DNA from 4 places in the Ensifer sp. EB106-03-01-XG145 genome. Region 1 is predicted to be linked to each of the others. Evidence: riboswitches for the same ligand, from Rfam matches in the RefSeq annotation. Region 1 holds a riboswitch; each other region holds the start of a gene.

What was found. A riboswitch is a leader RNA that binds a small molecule or an ion and turns the genes downstream of it on or off. The one in region 1 is predicted to bind cobalamin.
Region 2: linked by a shared signal. The riboswitch ahead of cobU (bifunctional adenosylcobinamide kinase/adenosylcobinamide-phosphate guanylyltransferase) and the one ahead of bluB (5,6-dimethylbenzimidazole synthase) in region 1 are both predicted to bind cobalamin.
Region 3: linked by a shared signal. The riboswitch ahead of AC3WWH_RS04180 (aromatic ring-hydroxylating oxygenase subunit alpha) and the one ahead of bluB (5,6-dimethylbenzimidazole synthase) in region 1 are both predicted to bind cobalamin.
Region 4: linked by a shared signal. The riboswitch ahead of nrdH (glutaredoxin-like protein NrdH) and the one ahead of bluB (5,6-dimethylbenzimidazole synthase) in region 1 are both predicted to bind cobalamin.

What each region holds. Positions count from the first base shown of each region.
Region 1 covers NZ_JBYTEC010000010.1:81,802-87,374, forward strand. Annotated here, with positions in the region: gene AC3WWH_RS22310 (LacI family DNA-binding transcriptional regulator) at 1-326, opposite strand, end outside; gene AC3WWH_RS22315 (phytanoyl-CoA dioxygenase family protein) at 431-1,624, shown strand; gene AC3WWH_RS22320 (SDR family oxidoreductase) at 1,712-2,524, shown strand; cobalamin riboswitch at 2,666-2,877, shown strand; gene bluB (5,6-dimethylbenzimidazole synthase) at 2,924-3,619, shown strand; gene AC3WWH_RS22330 (DUF2865 domain-containing protein) at 3,676-4,782, opposite strand; gene AC3WWH_RS22335 (acyl-homoserine-lactone synthase) at 4,910-5,551, opposite strand.
Region 2 covers NZ_JBYTEC010000016.1:77,024-82,596, reverse strand. Annotated here, with positions in the region: gene AC3WWH_RS27260 (adenylate/guanylate cyclase domain-containing protein) at 1-1,859, opposite strand, end outside; cobalamin riboswitch at 2,103-2,251, shown strand; gene cobU (bifunctional adenosylcobinamide kinase/adenosylcobinamide-phosphate guanylyltransferase) at 2,688-3,215, shown strand; gene cobW (cobalamin biosynthesis protein CobW) at 3,215-4,279, shown strand; gene cobN (cobaltochelatase subunit CobN) at 4,381-5,573, shown strand, end outside.
Region 3 covers NZ_JBYTEC010000001.1:864,269-869,841, reverse strand. Annotated here, with positions in the region: gene AC3WWH_RS04190 (glycoside hydrolase family 25 protein) at 1-673, shown strand, start outside; gene AC3WWH_RS04185 (FAD-binding oxidoreductase) at 678-1,772, opposite strand; gene AC3WWH_RS04180 (aromatic ring-hydroxylating oxygenase subunit alpha) at 1,774-3,018, opposite strand; cobalamin riboswitch at 3,123-3,331, opposite strand; gene AC3WWH_RS04175 (DUF6656 family protein) at 3,645-4,244, shown strand; gene AC3WWH_RS04170 (L-threonylcarbamoyladenylate synthase) at 4,324-5,298, shown strand; gene AC3WWH_RS04165 (FAD-binding oxidoreductase) at 5,443-5,573, shown strand, end outside.
Region 4 covers NZ_JBYTEC010000002.1:307,038-312,610, forward strand. Annotated here, with positions in the region: gene nrdF (class 1b ribonucleoside-diphosphate reductase subunit beta) at 1-612, opposite strand, end outside; gene nrdE (class 1b ribonucleoside-diphosphate reductase subunit alpha) at 792-2,945, opposite strand; gene nrdI (class Ib ribonucleoside-diphosphate reductase assembly flavoprotein NrdI) at 2,915-3,331, opposite strand; gene nrdH (glutaredoxin-like protein NrdH) at 3,344-3,565, opposite strand; cobalamin riboswitch at 3,862-4,086, opposite strand; gene AC3WWH_RS10065 (hypothetical protein) at 4,376-4,687, opposite strand; gene AC3WWH_RS10070 (LysR substrate-binding domain-containing protein) at 4,818-5,573, shown strand, end outside.

The DNA of each region.
Region 1 (5,573 bases):
TGCACGATGTCCTGCGGGCGCATGGTCTCGGCGAAGTGAAAACGGCAGCGAAAGATCGTCGGCGCCAGCGTCATGGCTTCGCTTTCGAAGGCCCGCCGTACCGCATCCGTAAAGCGCTCCGGCGCCTCCATGACGATATCGATCGCGAACTTGCGGCCCTGAATGTCGAGCCCCGCCTGCTGCTTTTCCAGCTCCTCGATGGCCGCGCGAACCCTGGCGATGGTCTGGCGGCGGACACCCGGGCGCTCGTTGAGCACGCGATCGACCGTCGCGGTGCTGAGACCGGCCTGAAAGGCGATGTCCTTGACCAGAAAGGGATGGGCCACCGCCGCTGCTCTCCTGATGGATTTTTGATGGATTCTTGCTCTATATCATGTTTTGCCGCCGCCTATAGTCGTGTCCATCAAGATGTTCCGGAGGAGGAAACGGGATGAAGACCGACAACAGTGCGAGGCAGCGGATCGAGCGTGTCTGGCTCACCGAAGCGGCCTGCGATATCGAGGCGTTCCGCGCGGAGGTCGAGCGCCGAACCAACCTGGCCGACTATCCCTATGCTTCAAGCTGCGACCAGAACGTGTTGATCTACAACAGCGCCGAGCTGATTGCAGCCTGCGGCAATGCCGAGGCGCGGCGGGCGGTGCTTGCCGAAATCTGTGAGGCGCTGGCGACCGGCCCGGGTGTGGCGGTCTTCAAGCGCGCCTTTGCCGATACCACCGCGGTGGATGTCGCGAGCACCGTCTTCGACGAGATCATCGAGGAACAGCATCGCACCAGCAGCGGCGGCGGCGATCATTTTGCCAAGCCCGGCGCCAATGATCGCATCTGGAACTCGCTGGAAAAGCACTGCCTGAAGGCGCCGGAAAATTTTGCAGCCTATTATGGCAATGCCATCATCGCGCTTGTCAGCGAAGCTTGGCTCGGGCCGAATTACCAGATGACGGCGCAGGTGAACCGCGTCAATCCGGGCGGCGCGGCACAATCGGCGCACCGGGACTACCATCTCGGCTTCCAGACCGCCGCGGTGATCGAGCGCTATCCGGCGCATGTTCACAAGCTTTCGCCGGTGCTGACCCTGCAAGGGGCGGTCGCCCATTGCGACATGCCGCTTGAAAGCGGGCCGACGCTGTTCCTGCCCTATAGCCAAACCTATGTGCCGGGTTATCTGGCGCTCAATCGGCCGGAGTTCCGGGCCTATTTCGACGAGCACCATGTCCAGCTCCCGCTCGAAAAGGGCGATGTCGTCTTCTTCAATCCGGCGCTCTTCCACGCCGCCGGCAACAACCGCTCCACCGACATCCGCCGCGTGGCGAACCTGCTGCAGGTGTCCTCGGCCTTTGGCCGGGCGATGGAAACGGTCGATCGGCTGACGATGAGCGCGACGCTCTACCCGGCCTTGAAGGCGTTGCTGGCGAAGGGCAAGCTGACCGATGCGGAAGCGGCCAATGCCATCGCGTCCTGCGCCGAGGGCTATTCCTTCCCAACCAATCTCGACCGCGACCCGCCGCTTGGCGGGCTGGCGCCGAAGACCCAGGCGCAGTTGATGCGCGAGGCACTGACCGCAGGAACGAGCGAGCAGGATTTTCAGGCCGCACTCGACGCGCAGGCGAAGCGCAAGCTGAGCTGACGGTCCGACAGCACATCCGACAGGCTCCCGGAGCGTTTCGCCCGGGGCCGCACCTGTTTTACACGATCATCCGAGGGAGGAATTTCAATGAGCGGACAAATGGAAGGCAAGATCGCCATCGTCACCGGCGGCACGCAAGGGCTGGGCGCAACGATCGCCGGCCTATTCGCCGAACGCGGTGCGGCAGGCATCGTCATTTGTGGGCGCAACGCCGCAAAGGGAAAGGCGAAGGCCGAAGAAATCGGCAAGGCCAGCGGCGCGAAAGTGGTCTATGTCGAGGCCGATCTTGAAAAGGTTGACGACGCGCGCAAGGTCGTTGCCGCCTGCGATGCGGAGTTCGGCCGGGTCGATGCGCTGGTCAATGCCGCCGCTATCACCGATCGCGGCACGATCCTCGACACGACACCGGAACTGTTCGACCGCATGTTCGCCATCAACGTGCGGGCGCCGTTTTTCCTGATGCAGGAGACGGTGAAGGTGATGCGGCGTGAGCAAACGGAAGGCACCATCGTCAATATCGGGTCGATGTCGGCAATGGCCGGGCAGCCCTTCATTGCGGCCTATTGCTCGTCGAAAGGCGCTCTGGAGACGCTGACCAAGAACACTGCCTATGCGCTTCTGCGCAACCGCATCCGCGTCAACGGCCTGAATATCGGCTGGATGGCTTCCGAAGGCGAGGACCGCATCCAGCGCGAATTTCACGGCGCTGCCGCGGATTGGCTCGAAAAGGCGGCCGCCAGCCAACCCTTCGGCAGGCTCGTCGATCCGGCGGAGGTGGCGCGCGCCTGCGCCTATCTGTCTTCCGCGGAATCCGGGCTGATGACCGGATCGGTGATCTGCTTCGACCAGTCGGTCTGGGGCGGCTATGACGGTTCGCCGCATCCGGTGGCGCCGCTCTAGATCACGATGATTTTGGGTCGGATCGACCCAAAATCATAAACGTGATCGATCCTCAAAAGTTAGAGCGGAATGCGGGCGGAAAACCGCGCGCACTTTTCCTCATCCCGCTCTGACGGGCGCTTGTCTTTCCTTGGCGGCTGTGCCCTTATGACGCCGTCAGGTGCCCGCGCGAGCGGGAGAATCGGGAATCCGGTGTCATTCCGGAACGTGCCCAACGCTGTGACGGGGACGGTCGCCTCTAGAAGTGCCTTGAATTGATTCAAGGCTTTGCCACTGGATCCTCAATCGATCTGGGAAGGTGAGGCGACCGGTTGAACCGAAGTCAGAAGACCGGCCTGGCGAGATAGACCGAACCCCGCGCGGACGGCGGGAGGTTTTCGCATTGTTGGGGATCGAACGATGCTGACTGAACAGAAGGGCGGCCTTGCGGCTGCCGGTGCCTTTTCGCCGGACGAGCGGGAGGCCGTCTACCGCGCCATCGAAACACGCCGCGACGTGCGCGACGAATTCTTGGCCGAGCCTCTTCCCGACGATCTGGTGAAACGCCTGCTTGCCGCGGCGCACAGCGCGCCGTCGGTTGGCTTCATGCAGCCCTGGAATTTCGTACTGGTGCGGGGGGCAGAAACGCGCGAGCGCGTCTGGCAGGCGTTTCACCGCGCCAATGATGAGGCCGCCTTGATGTTCGAGGCAGAGCAGCAGGCCAAATACCGCTCGCTGAAGCTTGAAGGCATTCGCAAGGCACCGCTCAGCATCTGCGTCACCTGCGACCGCACACGCGGCGGCGCCGTCGTTCTCGGGCGGACGCACAATCCGCAGATGGATGTCTATTCGACGGTCTGTGCCGTGCAGAACCTGTGGCTTGCGGCGCGAGCCGAAGGCGTTGGCGTCGGCTGGGTCAGTATCTTTCACGAGGCGGAGATCAAGGCGATCCTCGGCATTCCCGATCATATCGAGATCGTCGCCTGGCTCTGCCTCGGTTATGTCGATCGCCTTTACCAGCAGCCCGAACTGGCGGTGAAGGGATGGCGGCAACGCCTGCCGCTGGAAGAACTGGTGTTTGAGGAAGGCTGGGGGAACTGCAGCGAGAGTTCCTAAAGCCCGTCGCGCAAAAGTGCGCAGCGATCGCGACGCGCTTTAAGGCGGCGCCGGGTTCAGTTCTGGACCGGTTGATAGGCCGGTCCCTTCGGGTGCTTCAGGTCGATCGAGGTTTCTTCCTGCGGCAGGAAGGTCGGACCGACGACGCGCACCTTGCTCTTGGACCGGTCGTAAGGCCTCTCCTCGGCCGGCGCCGTGGCGGTCGTGGTGTCCGCCGGCTTCTTGGTTTCGATCACGACGATGGATGACTGATCGTCGCCGATCTTGGTGCCGGTCGTTTTCGGTGAGGTTGCGGCAGTCTGCGGTATCTGGCAGCCGCACATGCCGGGCTTGCTGATGCCGCGTGTGCGATAGGCGAACGCATTGGGCATTTCGGTATAGGGTAACCCGGTCACGGCCGAGACCATCTGTTCGCTCTCTTCCGTGTTGATATCGTGGAAGTAGAGTTCGGTTTCGGCGCCAGGACAGCGCGCCCGGCAGGCCTGTTCGTCCCGCGGGAAGTCGGCCGGCGTCGCATCCGAGGAGATCGGGAAGAAAGCGCCGTCGCAGGTGCGCACGCACATGGTCCTGAGTGTTCCGCGATAGTAGCCATCCTGCGGCGCATAGCCGTCTTCGCCATGCCCGAGCATCGGCCCGTAGGCGTCGTCAGGTGGCAGGTCGGCAATGATGTTGCGGTGCGTTTCGGGCTCTTCGGGCTCGACGCTCGCGAATTCTTCGCTGTCGCTGTAGCAGCCGTTGATTTCAAGCGCGGCAAGGATACGGCGGCGACTGTCTTCGCTGCCGCCGGCGACGATCTGCTCGCGCTCCGACTTCAGCATGCGCAGATTGTCTTCCATCTCGGCTATGAGGCTGTCGAGCTCCCCGCAGCTGTCGGGGTCGCCGCCATCGAAGGTGACGACGCTGCCGCCACCGCAGCCCGCGCGGCGGCGGTCGTTCTTCGCCCGGCGCAGCTCGATATTCTGTCGTGAGATGGCGCTGGCATAGTCCCGGGCATCCGCAGTGGTGGCGACCATGTCGGGCAGTTGCGCAAGCCGGGTATTCAGCCGGTCGCACACGGTCGATGCCAGCGAAGGATCGGCACCGACCAGGGCCAGCGGCACAAGCACCACAGCGACGTGTTTCAAGCGCGGGAACACGGGCGAAGTCTCTTCCTGATGCCGCATGATGCCGGCCTTCTGATATGGGCGGCTGCCAGCGGCAATTCCTGTTTCACCTCCATCATAGAGCTTGTCGGTGATCGTGCAACGACAAGCGGCGGTTTGCGTTAACGGCTCCGGCCGGCGATGGCATTCAAGCGGCGCGGGCGGTTTCGAGCGACATCGGGCGTTCGAGAACGGTGCCTTCGATGGCGGCAATGGCCTTCATGCGCTGAAGCAGGTCGTTAGTCACTTCCCAGGCGACGGCAACGGCGAAGACCGAGCCGATGCGATGGGGTTCGGCAATGCGCTCGCCCGGGCATCCCATGCGGCGGAACATGCGCTCCAGGAACACGTCGGTGACCGTGACGATGTGGCTGATGCCGGAGGCGAGACCGAGTTCGCCGACACCGCACATCAACTCGGCGGCGGCGATCGTCACCTGATTGGAGGCGCGGTCCTGCGAAATCTCGGGCTCGATGCAGAAGCGGCTCGATTCCCACACCGAGGCGCTGCGGATTTCCGGATTGTCGCCGAGCAGGATCGGGAAGGTATCGTCCAGCATGTTGGGGCCGAGCGTCGGCAGCAGCCTCAGCGAGCCACGCAGCCGGCCGTCGGGAGCGTAGGATAGCACGTAGAGCGGGTTCGCCGTGTCGTAGTTGTCGATTTCCCATGCGCCGTCCGTCTGAACGTCCCACTTCAGGAAGTCGTGGAAGACGCGCTTGCGCAGCCGGAACATGTCGTCGACGGCCTGCGGGTGCTGTGCTCGGGTCTTTCCGTTCAGGATCCTGATCATCTTTTTCTCCATCCTTGTCTTG
Region 2 (5,573 bases), on a different contig from region 1:
CGCAGTCCCTGATAGAGCTTCTCGCTGGCATGCGGCTGCGCCAGGTCCAGCGGCGGGCGCTCTGAAATGCAGACGGGCGTTCCGCCACGGCTGATGCGAAGCGCGTCGTAGCGGGCGACTGCCGCCTCAGCCTCCGCGCGGTGACCGAGATGTCCGGCGGCAGAGGCAAGGAGAAGGAAAGGACCGTCATCCTGGGGGTTGAGCGCGATGCTGCTTCTCGCCGCCGCTGCTGCTGCTTCGAAATCCTCCAGGCTGAACTGCGTCAGGCCGAGGACGTACAGGAAGAAGGACGGGGAGTGCGGATCGAGGCGGATCGCCGTGCGGATATGGGGCAGGGCCTCCGCCGGCCGACCGGCGGATGTCAGCACGAAGGCCGTCAATGCGTAGCTCCAGGAGTCGCCGGGTTCCAGCGCGATCGCTTCCTTGAGGTCTGCGAGCGCGTCGGCATGCCGCCAGTCCACTTCGGCAAGGAGGGCCGCTGCCTGATAGGCGAGTGCCGTCTTATGTTTCTGCGCCATCCGCAGAAACTGCCGCGCCTTGGCTCGCGCCTCGAAGCGCGTGATGCCCAGCTGATAGTGCCAGCGCCACAGATAAATGCGCGCATAGACCATGGCTGCGGCGGCATAGGCACGTCCATAGGCGGGATCGAGCGCAATCGCCTGGTCGAAATAGGGCAGTGCCTTCGCGAAGTCTTCGGGCGTGGTGCGCCGGTGGTGCTCCCAGCCGCGCAGGAACGCATCGAAGGCCGCCGGCACGGTCGTTTCCTTGCGCCCGAAGGCCATCTGCTGGTCAGGATCCAGCCGCAACGCAAGCGCTTCGGCAATGCCGCGCATCACTTCGTCCTGCAGCGCAAAGGCGTCGGTGAGCGATCCGTCGAACTTTCCGGCCCAGACGTGACCGCCATCCAGGGAATCTATGAGCTGCGCATTGATGCGAAGTTGCTCTCCGGCACGCTGGACGCTGCCTTCAAGCACATATCTCACACCGAGTTCTTCCGACACCTGCCTGGCTGTCACCGATCTCCCCTTGTAGGTGAACGTCGAGTTGCGCGCGATGACGAACAGGCCGGAGATCTGGGCCAGTTCGGTGACGAGGCCGTCGGTCATGCCATTGGCGAAAAACTCCTGCTTGGGGTCATCGCTGACATTGGCAAACGGAAGCACGGCGATCGAGGGCTTGTCTGCTTGGCTGAAGTCCACAGCCTGAGCCGGACGGATGTCGGCAGGCGGCTGCCACGGGCGCCACCAGGCGGCGCCGGCGGCGGCTGTGAATGCCAGGGCAGATGCCGCTGCCAGGGCGACCCAGCGTCTTCCACGGTGCGCCCTGGCCTTCGGCTTGCCGGCGTGGGCTTCGTCCAGCCAGAGACGGTAGGTCCGAACCGGTTTTTCGACGTGTTTCAGGCGCTGCTCGCCGAGAAAGACGAAACCGACATCGAGGTGCTTCTCGACCTGGTCGTAGGCGGTGCCGGAGATGACGATGCCGCCCGGTTCGGCCAGGCTCTGCAGGCGCTCGGCGATGATGACACCATCGCCGTGGATGTCGTCGCCCTCGACGATCACGTCGCCAAGATTGATGCCGATGCGGAATTGCAGCCGCCCCGCGTCCACGCCGCGACTTTCAGATTTGGCGCGCTGCACCTCGACCGCACATCGGACCGCCTCGACGACGCTGTGGAACTCGACCAGCAGGCCGTCGCCCATGGTCTTGATCAGCCGGCCGCGATGCGTCTCGATGCTTTGTTCGAATAGTTCGTGCAGGTCGGCCTGAAAGCGGGCGCAGGTACCCTCCTCGTCGGCCTGGGTAAGCAGCCCATAGCCGCAAACGTCGGCAATCATCACGGCGGCGAGCCTGCGTTCCATGTGCCTACCGGATAAACGAAGCCCCTCGGGTCGGTTGCGGGATGGTTCAGCGACCTTTGCACGTCCATAGGACGCGCGGCGCTGCAGTTTAACGCAACATCTGTAATTGCTAAAATATGTTCGTTCGCGATCTGCCATTCGCCTCATGTCCGGTGCGGCTTCGCGCTCGACAAATCGTCGCGCGACGCAAGTCGGCCGGGGAGGTGTCGCAAGCGTCGATTGACTTTGCGGCGCCCGCTTCCTAATCATCGGATGTTGGATGGTTCCCCCTTGTCGTGGCGATCGGGGGGAATAATTGGGAATGTGACGGATGGACCCAAACCGGGCATCCTTATCGCAGCCGACCCCGCGACTGTAGAACGGTCAGGGTTCGCCATCGGGCTCAAATTCAGAGCTGCCAGCCGGTTGCATGGGGCAATCGAGGCAGTGCGGAATCGAGCCGGAAAAGCCACTGGCGTGGCATCGTGATCAGCCGGGTTGGACGCCTCTTCTTCTACGAATCGTCCGCCTTTCATGATGTCGCCCACAGCACCCATGCGTCGGAGACGACGCGCAAAGGTTCGCTGTGGCACTGGAAAGCGCCGGGAAGGTGAGGCGGGCCGCTCGGGTCCTGACATCGGAACCTCGTCCATTCGGGGCGAGGCGATGTGGGGCCCGTGACGCCGTGAGCCAGGAGACCTGCCACCCGACATGGGCATTCCGCCCGAGGAGACGTGTCGTCTCCAACGCCATCACGGAGGTTGTTTTGGCTCTCAGATACTTTCCCGAACGCGCCGCCGGCGCGTCGAACGGCTGTTGCCATCTGCCGCTGACCTTGGCGCGGTCGCGATGAGCAATCCCAGCGCCGGACCGGTCCTGGTCCTCGGCGGCGCCCGCTCCGGCAAGTCCAGCTTTTCCGAGAAGCTCGTCGAAGCGTCCGGTCTCGCCAAACATTATGTCGCCACTGGCCGCGCCTGGGACGACGAAATGCGCGCGCGCATCGATCATCACAGGACGCGCCGCGGCGAAGGCTGGACGACGCACGAGGAGCCGGTCGATCTCGTCGGCATTCTGCGGCGCATCGACGACCCCACCCATGTCGTTTTGATCGACTGCCTGACGCTGTGGGTCACCAATCTCATGCTTGAGGAGCGCGACATCGAGGCGGAGTTCGCAGCGCTCGCCGCCTTCCTGCCGCAGGCGCGGACGCGCCTCGTTTTCGTTTCCAACGAGGTCGGCCTCGGCATCGTGCCCGAGAACCGCATGGCCCGCGAGTTTCGCGACCATGCCGGCCGGCTTCACCAGATCGTTGCGGAGAAATCCGCTGAAGTTTACTTTGTCGCGGCCGGTTTGCCGCTGAAAATGAAGGGTGAATAATGACCACTGCGAGAACCAGCCACGGCAAGATCCCGGCGACCGTCATCACCGGCTTCCTCGGCGCCGGCAAGACGACGATGATCCGCAATCTGCTGCAGAACGCCGACGGCAAGCGCATCGCGCTGATCATCAACGAGTTCGGCGATCTCGGCGTCGACGGCGACGTCTTGAAGGGCTGCGGCGCGGAGGCCTGCACCGAGGACGACATCATCGAACTTACCAATGGCTGCATCTGCTGCACCGTTGCCGATGATTTCATCCCGACCATGACCAAGCTGCTCGAGCGCGAAAACCGCCCGGACCATATCATCATCGAGACCTCGGGCCTGGCGCTGCCGCAGCCGCTGATCGCCGCCTTCAACTGGCCGGACATCCGCAGCGAAGTCACCGTCGATGGCGTCGTCACCGTGGTCGACAGCGCTGCTGTTGCCGCCGGCCGCTTTGCCGACGACCATGACAAGGTCGATGCGCTGCGCGTCGAGGACGACAATCTCGACCATGAAAGCCCGATCGAGGAACTGTTCGAGGATCAGCTGACCGCTGCCGACCTCATCGTGCTCAACAAGACCGATCTGATCGACGCGTCCGGCCTCAAGGCCGTGCGCGACGAGGTTTCCTCGCGCACCAGCCGCAAGCCGACCATGATCGAGGCAAAGAACGGCGAAGTGGCCGCCGCCATCCTGCTCGGCCTCGGCGTCGGCACCGAAAGCGATATCGCCAACCGCAAGTCGCACCACGAGATGGAGCATGAAACGGGCGAGGAGCACGACCATGACGAGTTCGACAGCTTCGTCGTCGAGCTCGGCGCCATCGCCGATCCGGCCGCCTTCATCGATCGCCTCAAGGGCGTCATCGCCGAGCACGACGTGCTGCGCCTCAAGGGTTTTGCCGATGTGCCCGGCAAGCCGATGCGCCTGCTGATCCAGGCCGTCGGTGCCCGCATCGACCAGTATTACGACCGGGCCTGGGCGGCCGGCGAAAAGCGCGGCACGCGCCTCGTCGTCATCGGCCTGCACGACATGGACGAGGCGGCGGTGCGCGCTGCGATTGCTGCGCTCGTCTGATCGTTCATTGAATGAAATGATCTAACGCATTGAAATAACGCAATTCCGGACGGAAGCCGCTTCACGCGTTTCCGTTCGGAATTGCCCGAACGGACAAGATCATGCATCTGCTTCTCGCCCAGAAAGGAACGATCGCCGACGGCAACGAGGCGATCGACCTTGGGCAAACGCCGGCCGATATCCTCTTCCTGTCGGCCGCCGACACCGAGCTTTCCTCGATCGCTGCGGCCCACGGCCGGCGCGACGGAGGCCTGAGTCTGCGCATTGCCAGCCTGATGAGCCTGATGCACCCGATGTCGGTCGACACCTATGTCGAGCGCACGGCACGTCATGCGAAGCTGATCGTCGTCCGGCCGCTCGGTGGCGCCAGCTATTTCCGCTATCTGCTCGAAGCCTTGCATGCGGCGGCCGTCACTCACCGTTTCCAGATCGCGGTGCTGCCGGGCGACGACAAGCCGGACCCGGGCCTTGAACCGTTTTCTACGGTTGAGGCCGATGACCGCCAGCGGCTCTGGGCCTATTTCACCGAAGGCGGCGCCGACAATGCCGGCCTGTTCCTCGACTATGCCGAGGCGCTGGTTTCAGGCGCCGAGAAACCGCAGCCGGCCAAGCCTTTGCTGAAAGCCGGCATCTGGTGGCCGGGGCGGGGCGTGATCGGGGTTTCGGATTGGTTGAGTGTTGTGGGGGCTGGAGCCCCCGCATGCGCAAATCCCACCATCGCCATCTGCTTCTACCGCGCGCTGGTCCAGAGTGGCGAGACACGGCCGGTGGAGGCGCTGATCGATGCGCTGGCGGCGCAAGGGGTTCGGGTACTGCCGGTGTTCGTGTCGAGCCTCAAGGATGCCGTGTCCGTCGGCACGCTGCAGGCGATTTTTTCCGAGGCCGCACCCGATGTGGTGATGAACGCCACCGGTTTTGCCGTTTCCTCGCCCGGTGCCGACCGGCAGCCGACGGTGCTGGAATCAACCGGCGCGCCGGTGCTGCAGGTGATCTTCTCCGGCTCATCACGGCAGCAATGGGAGACATCGCCGCAGGGGCTGATGGCGCGCGATCTGGCGATGAACGTGGCGCTACCGGAGGTCGATGGCCGCATCCTTGCGCGCGCCGTCTCGTTCAAGGCGGCGTCGATCTACGATGCGAAAGTCGAGGCTAACATTGTCGGGCATGAGCCGCTCGAAGATCGGGTGCGTTTTGCCGCCAGCCTTGCCGTCAACTGGGCGAAGTTGCGTCGCACCGAACCCGCCGACCGGCGGATCGCCATCGTCATGGCCAATTATCCGAACCGCGACGGGCG
Region 3 (5,573 bases), on a different contig from region 1:
CGAGAAATACATGTCGCTAGAGGATGCCGCGATCTTCGCCGGCCACGTCAAGACCCGCACCGGACGTTATCCGATCCTCTATACCAACCACATCACGGCCAAATATATCGCCGCGCACCGCGCCAAGCACCGGCTGCTGTCGCGCCTGCCGCTCTGGTACGCGCGCTACAAGCCGGATATCCGCCAGGTCTTCCCGATGGGCAATTGGGAAAGCTATGCGTTGTGGCAGTTCTCGTCCGGCATCAATTGCGGCAAGCGGCGTTGCCCCTACCGGGTACCGGGGACGCTCGACGATATCGACGTGAATGTCGCTGCAATGTCGCCGCTGGCGCTGAAAGCGATTTGGGCGCAGGGTGCCTTGCTGCCTGAAAAGCCATTGCCGCTCGCCCTCGTCGCTCAAGCCGAGCAAGGGACGGGCATGCACGCGGTCGCACGGGCGACCGCAACGCTTAGCGAGCCGCTGCTTGTCAGCCGTGCCGGTGCCACGAGCGGCGCCGGCAGCGGCGTCGACATGTTGGTGACAGGCTCGATCGACTTCGCTCGCCACGAGCGCGCCCTACAGGTGGCGGTCGCCGCCGATGACGCGGCACAGGGCGGTTGTGGCAGCGCAGTTGCCAATGCCGACACGCTACGGCGCGTTGCAATCAAGCCTGCGCCCTGCAACACGCCCTGATCCTTCAGGCTTCGATCTGGACATCTCCCAGCGGCCGCGAGCAGCAGGCGAGGATGTAGCCCTCGTCGATCTCGTCATCGAGAATACCGCCATTGTGGTTCATCTCGACCTCGCCCGCGACCTTCATCACCCGGCAGGTGCCGCAGATACCGCCCTCGCAGGCAGCGCCGATCCTCACACCATTGGCACGCGCCGTCTGCAGGATCGTTTGGCCGGGTTTCGCCTCGACCTCCTTGCCGCTCATGGTGAAGGCGACCTTGGCCGCCTGAACCTCACCATCATCGCCGGCACCGGCGCGCACGGCGATCTCTTCCGCGGCAGGTGCTGCCGCCGGCTGGAAGCTCTCCTCGTGATAGCGGGCCATGTCGAAGCCGGCTGCCTTCAGCATCTCGCGCACACCGCGCATGAACGGTTCCGGACCGCAGCAGAACACCGTGCGCTCCTGGAAGTCGGGAGCGAGCAACGGTAGCTTGGCACCGTCGATGCGGCCGCGCAGGCCATGCCAGCCGTGACGCGCCTCGTGCCCCTCGACGATGAAGCCGAGGTTCAGCCCGGACATCTGTGTCGCCAGAACCTCGAGCTCCGAGCGAAACAGAAGGTCGTCCGGCCGGCGAGCACAGGAGATGAAGGTGACATCGGTCTCCGGCACGCAGTCGGCCATCCAGCGCGTCATCGACATCATCGGGGTGATGCCGGATCCGGCGGAGATAAACAGGTACTTTTCGCCGGGATGACGGACGAAGCTGAAATCTCCGAGCGGTCCAAAAGCCCGGAGCTTCATGCCCGGCTTCAGGTGATCGAACATCCAGCGGGTGCCGACGCTGTCGGCCTGCGCCTTCACCGTGACGGCAATTGACAGCGGTCGCGATGGCGTCGACGACAGGGTGTAGGTGCGCATGACCGGTTCGTCGGCGACCGGCAATTCGAGGGTGACGAACTGGCCGGGCAGATAACGAAACCAGGCGGGCTTCTCCGCACGGAAGGTGAAGGTCATGACATCGGCGGTTTCGACAACCGCCGATGTGCATTCGAGCATCTGCTGCCGGTCGATCCAGACATGCAGTTCGTCGAAATGATGGAAGGAGGACGCCATCTGCATGTCAGGCGACCTTTGAGAGCGGAGCCGCATCGCCCTGCAGGCGCTGCTCCATGAACTTGCAGTACCATTCGACGAACTGCATCACGCCACCCTCGTGCTCCGGCGAATACGGACCGGGCTCATAGGCCGGCGAGCGGATGCCGAAGGCATTTTCCTCGACGATCTGGCGATCCTGGTCGTTGGTCTCGGTCCAGACATGAGTCAGATCCTCGAGCGTGTAGTCGACACCTTCGACCGCGTCCTTGTGGACCAGCCACTTCGTTGTCACCTGCGTGAGTTCCGGCCCCAGCGGCAACACGCGGAAGGTGATGGCGTGATCCGAAAGCACGTGGTTCCAGGTCGTGGGGTAATGGAACATCAGGAGCGTGCCGATCTGCTTCTGCCTGACATCGGCCGACAGCGCCCTTTTTACGGCGGGCGCACCCGACATGGTGTAGCTTTCGGCATTATCGACCAGCGGCATGCGCGCGGCGCGGAACTGGCCGGTCGGCGACATCCGGAACTCGCTCGGCAGGCCCTCGGCCTCGCACTTCGCCCAATGGGCGGCAATCACCGGATCGTCCTTGGCGCCCTGCACCCCGGTCGCGGTCGGCGCTTCCGGATAGGTCCGGCAGAGTTCGGGGTGATTGGCGGCGCAGTGGTAGCACTCGCGGTTGTTCTCCCAGACGAGCTTCCAGTTGCCCTTTTCGATGATGGTGCTTTCGAAGGCGACCTTGGTCTCTCCCAGCCGGTGCGGCGCGAGGTAGGGGAATGCCAGCTCGCGGAAGGCGGCGAAATCCGCCGGCGTCTCCGACAGGTTGATGAAGATGTAGCCGCCGACCGTTTCGCAATGGATCTGCTTCAGGCTGTGGGCTGCCTTGTCGAAGTCTTCGCCCATCTGGCGTGCGAAGAGCAGCGAGCCGTCGAGCTCGTAGGTCCATTGATGATAGGGACAGACGAGCTTTGCCGAAGAGCCCTTGTGCTGCGTGCAGACGCGGGAGCCGCGGTGGCGGCAGGAGTTGTGGAGCGCGCGGATCGTGCCCTGGCGATCGCGGGTGATGACGACCGGATAGTCGCCGACCTGGACGGTGAAATAGTTGCCGGCCCGCGGGATTTCGCAATCGTGGCCGATGAACAGCCAATCCCGATACCAGATGTTTTCCAGGTCCTGCCGGTAATAGTCGGGGTCGATGTAGAAGGCCCGATCGAGGCTGTAGCCGTCACGCCGGCCCTTCAGCTTGCGAAGCATATCGGTCTTGGTATCCATGTCCTGTCCTCATGCGCCATGTTTCGGAGAGGCAGGACAGGAACCCGCATGGGCGCACGCCCATGCGTTTTAGGCTCCGATCCGGCTGCCCGCCGCAACCCGTTACGGTTATGTCTGTCAAGGCTGGTTTCCGGGCTCAGGAGCCGTCCTTCGAAGGACCAGCCCGGCGCCTTCCCGGACGGAAAACCGTCCAGTGGCCTTTTGCCGAGGCTTTCGCTCCACCACCGTTGCGGGGGCAGCGCCGGGATTTGACCGGCTTCCCAATTCTCCGCCTTCCCCTTTGGAAGACGACACCTTGAGTAAGGATATGTAAGCGCGGAAGGCGCCTCGGCAGGCGCCGGATAGCGACATTCAATTCCAGAATGACGACACGATCGAAACCGCCTTTTGGAAACGGATGCGAGAATTTTTCACTTTATAAACATATAGATAGATCAAAAATTGGGCAGATGCCGGCTTTTGTGACTGACATGACGCAGACACAGGAAGGCTTCGCCCGTTTGCGACATTCCCATGAATGTGCAGGGGCATCTTCCGCGAACGAAAGGAAATCCTTCATTAACCATAAGCCACTAGGCTTGCCGGCGGACGAAGATGTCCGGCAGGCAGACGGCGCACTGACGATCATGGCAAAGTTCAGATATTACGACGCTGCGGCCGAGAAGCCGCCGGCGGTCATGCCGAAGACGGCCGTGCACACCGAGTTTCTGCGCACCGGCAGGATCAACCGCCGGCAATGGCTGCCGAGCGAGCGACGGTATCTGAGCTACGAAGAAGTCGCGGACAGGACCGGCAAGAAGCTCGCGACCGCCGGTGACACGACGCACAAGCGGATCAACGGCTTTCATGCCTCGATCCAGTTTCCCAAGCTGATTTTTCACCGCACGCTCGTCGGCAAGCCGCATCTCGGCTATTGCCATGTGACGGCGGCGCGGACGGCGGTCACGCCTTCCAAGGACATCAACTGGTCGTTCTACTTCGCCAATTTCTTCAGCGACCTTGGTGATGAGACGCATTTCTTCGACCGTATCCAGAGCGGCTATTCCCGCATGTATTTCGCGGTCGCGATCGAGCCGAACGCCGAAGACGGACAGATGGTCATCAACCGCAACGTCCGCGACAACGGGCTCCTCTTCCGCACGGACGACCCCAAGGTTGCTCTCAAGAACGTGCTGATGCTGGGTGCCCGGGACTCCGCGCTGCGCCGCATTATCCGCAGTCTCTGAGGCAGCAACCGAACGCCCCCAAAAAAATCGTTCTGTTTTCCCGGCACGTCCGTTAAGGAAGCGTCGGAAAGGAAACGGCATGGCAGAGATCATCGACACAGGCAGGGAACCGGACCGCGCGATCGAACGCGCCTGCGCCGTTCTTGCCGAAGGCGAACCGGTCGCGATTCCCACCGAAACCGTCTATGGCCTTGCCGCCGACGCCACCAATCCCGATGCGATCAGCCGCATCTACGAGATGAAGGGCCGGCCGCGCTTCAATCCGCTGATCTCGCATGTCTCCGACATGGCGATGGCCGAGGCCCATGTGCGCTTCGACCCGATTTCCCGACGCCTGGCGGAAACCTTCTGGCCCGGACCCCTGACGCTGATCTTGCCGCAGCGGCCCGATAGCAGCGTGCATGCGCTGGCCTCGGCCGGCCTCGACACGCTTGGCATCCGCATGCCCGACGGCTTTTCGCGCCGGGTGATCGCCCGCTTCGGGCGGCCGCTCGCAGCGCCCAGCGCCAACACCTCGGGCAAGATCAGCCCGACCAGTGCGGTCCATGTCGATGCGGATCTCGGCGAAAAGCTGAAACTGATCCTCGACGCAGGCCCGGCCGAAATCGGCTTGGAGTCCACGATCATCAAGGTCGATGGCGACGAGATCCGGCTGCTCCGCCCCGGCGGCCTCGATGCCGCAGAAATCGAGCGCCTGCTCGATCGTCCGGTGATCCGACCGGAAACGGCGGGAGCAACGATCGAGGCGCCGGGCATGCTGGCCTCCCACTACGCGCCCGGCGCGGCCGTCAGGCTCGATGTTGCCGATGTGCGTGCGGGCGAGGCCTTGATCCGCTACGGCGGCGGCCGGATCGCCGGCGAGGAACAGGCGGCCATCGTTCTCGATCTCAGCCCGACCGGAAATCTTCACGAAGCGGCAGCCAATCTCTTCGACTACATGAAGCGGGCCGACGCCAGCGGCGCTGCGACGATCGCCTTCGGGCCGATCCCTTCGGAAGGATTGGGAGAAGCGATCATCGACCGGCTGCAGCGTGCGGCGGCGCCGCGAGGGTGAGATCGCGTGCGGCTTCTCCTCCGCACCCCGCCCTCACCGGACGGCCGCGATTGCGGTTATGATCGCAGCCGATAGGAACCGAGGATCGTGTCTTCAGATCGACCGATCCGATAGCGCGCTCAAGCGCAGTGCGAAGGCAGACTCATGACGACCCTTCCCTCTCCTGAACTCATCGCCTCCTTCGTCGAGATCGTCGGCAGCGCCAATGCGCTCACCGCCGAAGCGGACAAGGCGCGCTATCTCGTCGAATCCCGCGGGCTCTTTCGCGGCACGAC
Region 4 (5,573 bases), on a different contig from region 1:
GATATAGTAGCCGTGTACCGCCTCGTCACGGATGATCAGCCGGATCATATCGGCGGTGTTCGTGAGCTTGGCGCGGCTCGACCAGTACATCGGCAGATAGAAACCGGAATAGAAGAGGAAACTTTCGAGGAAGACGCTGGCGACCTTCTTCTTGAGCGGATCGGCGGAGGCATACTGCTCCATGATCAGCGCCGACTTCTTCTGCAGGAACTCGTTTTCCTCCGACCAGCGGTACGCATCGTCGACATCGGGCGTCGGGCACAGCGTCGAGAAGATCGAGGAATAGGAGCGCGCGTGCACCGCTTCCATGAAGGAGATGTTGGAAAGCACCGCCTCCTCGTGCGGAGTGATGGCATCCTCCATCAGCTTGACGGCGCCGACGCCGTTCTGGATCGTGTCGAGCAGCGTGAGGCCGGTGAAGACGCGGATGGTGAGCTTCTGCTCCTCCGGCTTCAGGGTCGCCCAGGAGGGGATGTCGTTGGAGAGCGGCACCTTCTCCGGCAGCCAGAAATTGCCGGTAAGCCGGTTCCAGACCTCCAGATCCTTGTCGTCCTCGATGCGGTTCCAGTTGATGGCGCGGATGCGGCTCGCTGGCTTGTTGTGCATGTTCATTTCGTTGTCCTCTCGGGCGTGGACGCCCCTCATCCGCCTGCCGGCACCTTCTCCCCGCTTGCGGGGAGAAGGCATATGCCGCGCCATCTCGCATAATCTGGGCCGTCAGTGTGGCAGGTACCCTCTCCCCGCAGGCGGGGAGAGGGTTAGGGTGAGGGGCACTTAATGGGAACGCGGCGCTACAACGCGCAGGAAACGCAGCCCTGGACCTGCGTGCCCTCAAGCGCCATCTGGCGAAGGCGGATGTAGTAGATGGTCTTGATGCCCTTCTTCCAGGCGTGGATTTGCGCGCGGTTGATGTCGCGCGTCGTCGCCGTGTCGCGGAAGAACAGGGTCAGCGACAGGCCCTGATCGACATGCTGGGTCGCAGCCGCATAGGTGTCGATGATCTTCTCCGGCCCGATCTCGTAGGCGTCCTGGTAATATTCGAGGTTGTCGTTGGTCATGAAGGCGGCCGGATAGTAGACGCGGCCAATCTTGCCTTCCTTGCGGATCTCGATCTTCGAGACGATCGGGTGGATAGAGGAGGTCGAGTGGTTGATGTAGGAGATCGAGCCCGTCGGCGGCACCGCCTGGAGGTTCTGGTTGTAGAGACCACCTTGCATGACCGCCTGCTTCAGTTCCAGCCAGTCTTCCTGCGTCGGGATGGAAATGCCGGCCGCTTCGAACAGGGCCTTTACCTTTTCGGTCGCTGGCAACCATTTGGCCCCGGTGTATTTGTCGAAATATTCGCCGGACGCATATTTCGAGTTCTCGAAGCCCTTGAAGGTCACGCCCTTCTCGACCGCCAGCCGGTTGGATGCGCGGATGGCGTGATAGGTCACCGTGTAGAAATAGATGTTGGTGAAATCGATGCCTTCCTCGGAGCCGTAGAAGACGCGCTCGCGGGCGAGGTAGCCGTGCAGGTTCATCTGGCCAAGGCCGATCGCATGGCTGTCGTCATTGCCCTTCTCGATCGAAGGCACGGAAGAGATGTGGCTCATTTCGGAGACGGCGGTGAGCGCGCGGATCGAGGTCTCGATCGTCTGGCCGAAATCCGGACTGTCCATCGCCGCGGCAATGTTCAGCGAGCCTAGATTACAAGAGATATCCTTGCCCATCTTTGCGTAGGAGAGGTCGTCGTTGAATTCGCTCGCCTCGCTCACCTGCAGGATTTCCGAGCAGAGGTTGCTCATGGTGATGCGCCCGGCGATCGGGTTCGCCCGGTTCACCGTGTCCTCGAACATGATGTAGGGGTATCCGCTCTCGAACTGGATTTCGGCAATGATCTGGAAGAAATCGCGCGCCTTGATCTTCCGCTTGCGGATACGAGCATCCTCGACCATCTCGCGGTACTTCTCCGTCACCGAAATTTCGGTCAGCGGCACGCCGTAGACGCGCTCCACGTCATAGGGCGAGAACAGATACATGTCCTCGTTGTTGCGGGCGAGCTCGAAGGTGATGTCCGGGATGACGACGCCGAGCGACAGCGTCTTGATACGGATCTTCTCGTCGGCATTTTCCCGCTTGGTATCGAGGAAGCGCATGATATCCGGGTGGTGGGCATGCAGATAGACAGCACCTGCTCCCTGGCGGGCGCCAAGCTGGTTGGCATAGGAGAAGCTGTCTTCCAAGAGCTTCATCACCGGGATGATGCCGGAGGACTGGTTTTCGATCTGCTTGATCGGTGCGCCCATCTCTCTGATGTTGGTGAGCGACAGCGCCACGCCGCCGCCGCGCTTGGAGAGCTGCAACGCGGAATTAATCGCGCGGCCGATGCTTTCCATATTGTCCTCGACCCTAAGCAAGAAGCAGGAGACGAGCTCGCCGCGTTGCTTTTTGCCGGCATTGAGGAAGGTCGGCGTCGCCGGCTGGAAACGGCCGGAAATGATCTCGTCGACGAGATCGCGGGCAAGCTGTTCGTTCCCGCGCGCCAGCGTCATCGCCACCATACAGACGCGGTCTTCGTAGCGCTCCAGGTAGCGCTTTCCGTCAAAGGTCTTCAGCGTATAGGACGTGTAGTATTTGAACGCGCCGAGGAAAGTCGGGAAGCGGAACTTCTTCCCGTAAGCGTGGTCGTAGAGGTCGCGGACGAAGTTGAAGGAATACTGATCCAGCACCTGCTGTTCGTAGTAGCCCTCGGTCACCAGATAATCGAGCTTCTCCCTGAGGTTATGGAAGAAGACGGTGTTCTGGTTGACGTGCTGGAGGAAGTACTGCTTCGCCGCCAGCCGGTCCTTGTCGAGCTGGATGCGCCCCTCTTCATCATAGAGGTTCAGCATCGCGTTCAGCGCATGATAGTCGAGCGCTGCTTCCGTCGCCTTCAGGGGGCGTTCGAGTGTTGAGACGTCCAAAATCGTTCCATCCCGTTTCTGACATTGGCGACGTCCTCCTCGGTTCCGAGCAGCTCGAACCGGTAGAGGTAGGGCACCCGGCACTTGGCCGCGATGACGTCGCCGGCGATCCCGTAGGTCGCGCCGAAATTGCTGTTGCCCGCAGCAATCACGCCGCGGATGTGAGAGCGGTTGCCCGCATCGTTGAGGAAGCGGATCACCTGTTTCGGCACGGCGCCCCGGCCGTCGTCGCCGCAATAGGTGGGCACGACCAACACGAAGGGCTCGGAAACCGTAAGTGAAGCCTTACTTTCCTTGAGCGGTATGCGCGCTGCGCGAAGGCCGAGCTTTTCGACGAAGCGATGGGTGTTTTCCGAGCGGCTGGAAAAATAGACGATCAGGCCCACCGCCTGTCTCCTCTAGGAAAGCGCGCTGATCTTGTCGGGGCGAAAACCCGCCCAGTGTTCGGGGCCGGCGACGACGACGGGAAGCTGCATGTAGCCGAGGCCCTTGACCGTTTCGAGCGCGTCTTGGTCGATGGAGATATCAATGATCTCGTAGTTGACGCCCTGGCGATCGAGCGCCCGGTAGGTCGCGGTGCATTGGACGCAGGCGGGCTTGCTGTAGACGGTAACGTTCATTTCTTCCTCGTTTGGTCGGCTGGATGAGAGCATGAGAAGGCGCACGGACACGCAACCGCGATCCGGCGAAATGCAGGGCTGTCATGGCTGTGGCTCGCTCGGATCTGGACGCCCGGGCATGCCTCTTCGTCAGTTGCGCGGGAAACCGCGCCTCTTGATTGGCGAGCGATAGAATTTCAATGACGCGGACATGACTTCACCCCGAAGCTTTCGACAGGCTGCCGGGGAGATGTCGAGACGATCAGGCAGGCTCATCCTGCCGCACGCAACTCAACCTCTCCGGACACCCCGCCCGTGGACGTTTGTTGCTCGAGGCAGGTCTCCTGGCTCACGGGTCTCAGCTTCCATCCCGACCTTCCCGAGGCCTCATGCCTCAGTGGTCCAATTCCGGACAGTCGCTCGCCGTCTACAGTTGCGGGGGCAGCTACGGCATAGCCTGGCGAAAACTCGCCGACGCACCGTATTCCCGTCTTAGCTCTCAATCCCTGCGAATCGAGAGAACCTCGAACACTAGATATAGTAGTTCATCGCAAATCTGCGTCAATAGGTTCGAGGTGCCTGAAGCCGGGGAGAGAAGGTGATTTCTTTCGCCGTGTGGATAACAAGGAGTAAACCGCGGGATGCGGCGAAACCTGTGGGTGGAGAGCTTCTCGGCTTCGAGCCCGGCGCTTGCTCCGTTGCCGATCACTTGCGAAGAGGCTCCGGCACGCCGCTTTCAGAAACGCCACGCCGGATCGCTCTCGAATTCGGTCCGCGGGCTGGCAGGTGGCAGATCACGACAACTGCGCTGTCTCTTGCCTCTGCGTTCCGTCAATCGCAGAGCGACATGCTTACGTCTTTGTTTTCTCCGGGCTGGGCTCGAGGCGAAGCCCTTGCCATTTGCGGCGCGTCGCCGCAATCCCGCTCCGGCGAGGGCGGTGACTTGCGCGGATTGCCGTCCGTCGGCCAATGCCACGGATCGGCACCATCGTCGATGCGCGCCCGGACGGTCTCGTGATCCCGCGTGAGGCCGATATCCTTCAGCTGGAATTCGCTGAACGTATCGATGGCGATGGTCGGGTTGAGTGCGTTGCCGGCCCAGTTCAGGGCATGAAGGATCGTTGATCGCACTGCGCTAAGCATTGCTATCCTCTTTGTTTTTGCTGTTGTGTTCGCGAAAAAAAGTGAGGATTTTTGCTGCTTCGCGCAAAGCGATTTCTCGCATGCAGGCATAAAGAATGCTTATCTCAGAACCATGAGCAAGATTCCTCCCATGAGTGCCGTGCGCGCCTTCGAAGCGGCCGCCAGACATCTGAGCTTCACCCGCGCCGCCGACGAGCTCGGCATGACGCAGGCGGCGGTCAGCTACCAGATCCGGATCTTGGAGGAGCGCATCGGCACGCCGCTCTTCGTTCGTCTTCCGCGCGAGGTGAGGCTGACGGCGGCCGGGCGGCAACTGGCGCCGAAGGTGACCGAGGCGATCGATCTTCTCGGGGCTGCGTTTTCCGAGATCGCCGACATGACCGAGCACCACCTGCACATTTCCGTGCTACCGACCGTCGTCTCGAGCTGGCTCGGTCAGCGGCTCGCCTCGTTTCAGACGGCCCATCCGAACATCAGCATCCGGGTGCACATGTCGACCGAACTGATCGACTTCAAGCGTGATGCGATCGACCTCGTGGTGCGCAGCGGCAACGGCGACTGGCCCGGCAACGACGTGTTTCCGCTCTTCCCTATCGATTACATGCCGGTCTGCACACCGTCTTTCATGGAGAAACACCAGCTCAAGCATCCCTCGGACGTTCTGCGCGTACGGCGCTTCGGTAACGCCAGCTGGTGGCGGCGATGGATGATCGAAACCGGCGTGGAACCACCGGCGAGCAACGGCACCGAACTGATCTTCGACGTTCAGGCGATGGACGTCGCCACGACACTTGCGGATCACGGCATTGCCATCGCCGTCTCGACCTTCCTGCTGGAGGAACTCAGAAACGGCAAACTCATCCGGCCGTTTGACCATGTGGTGCAG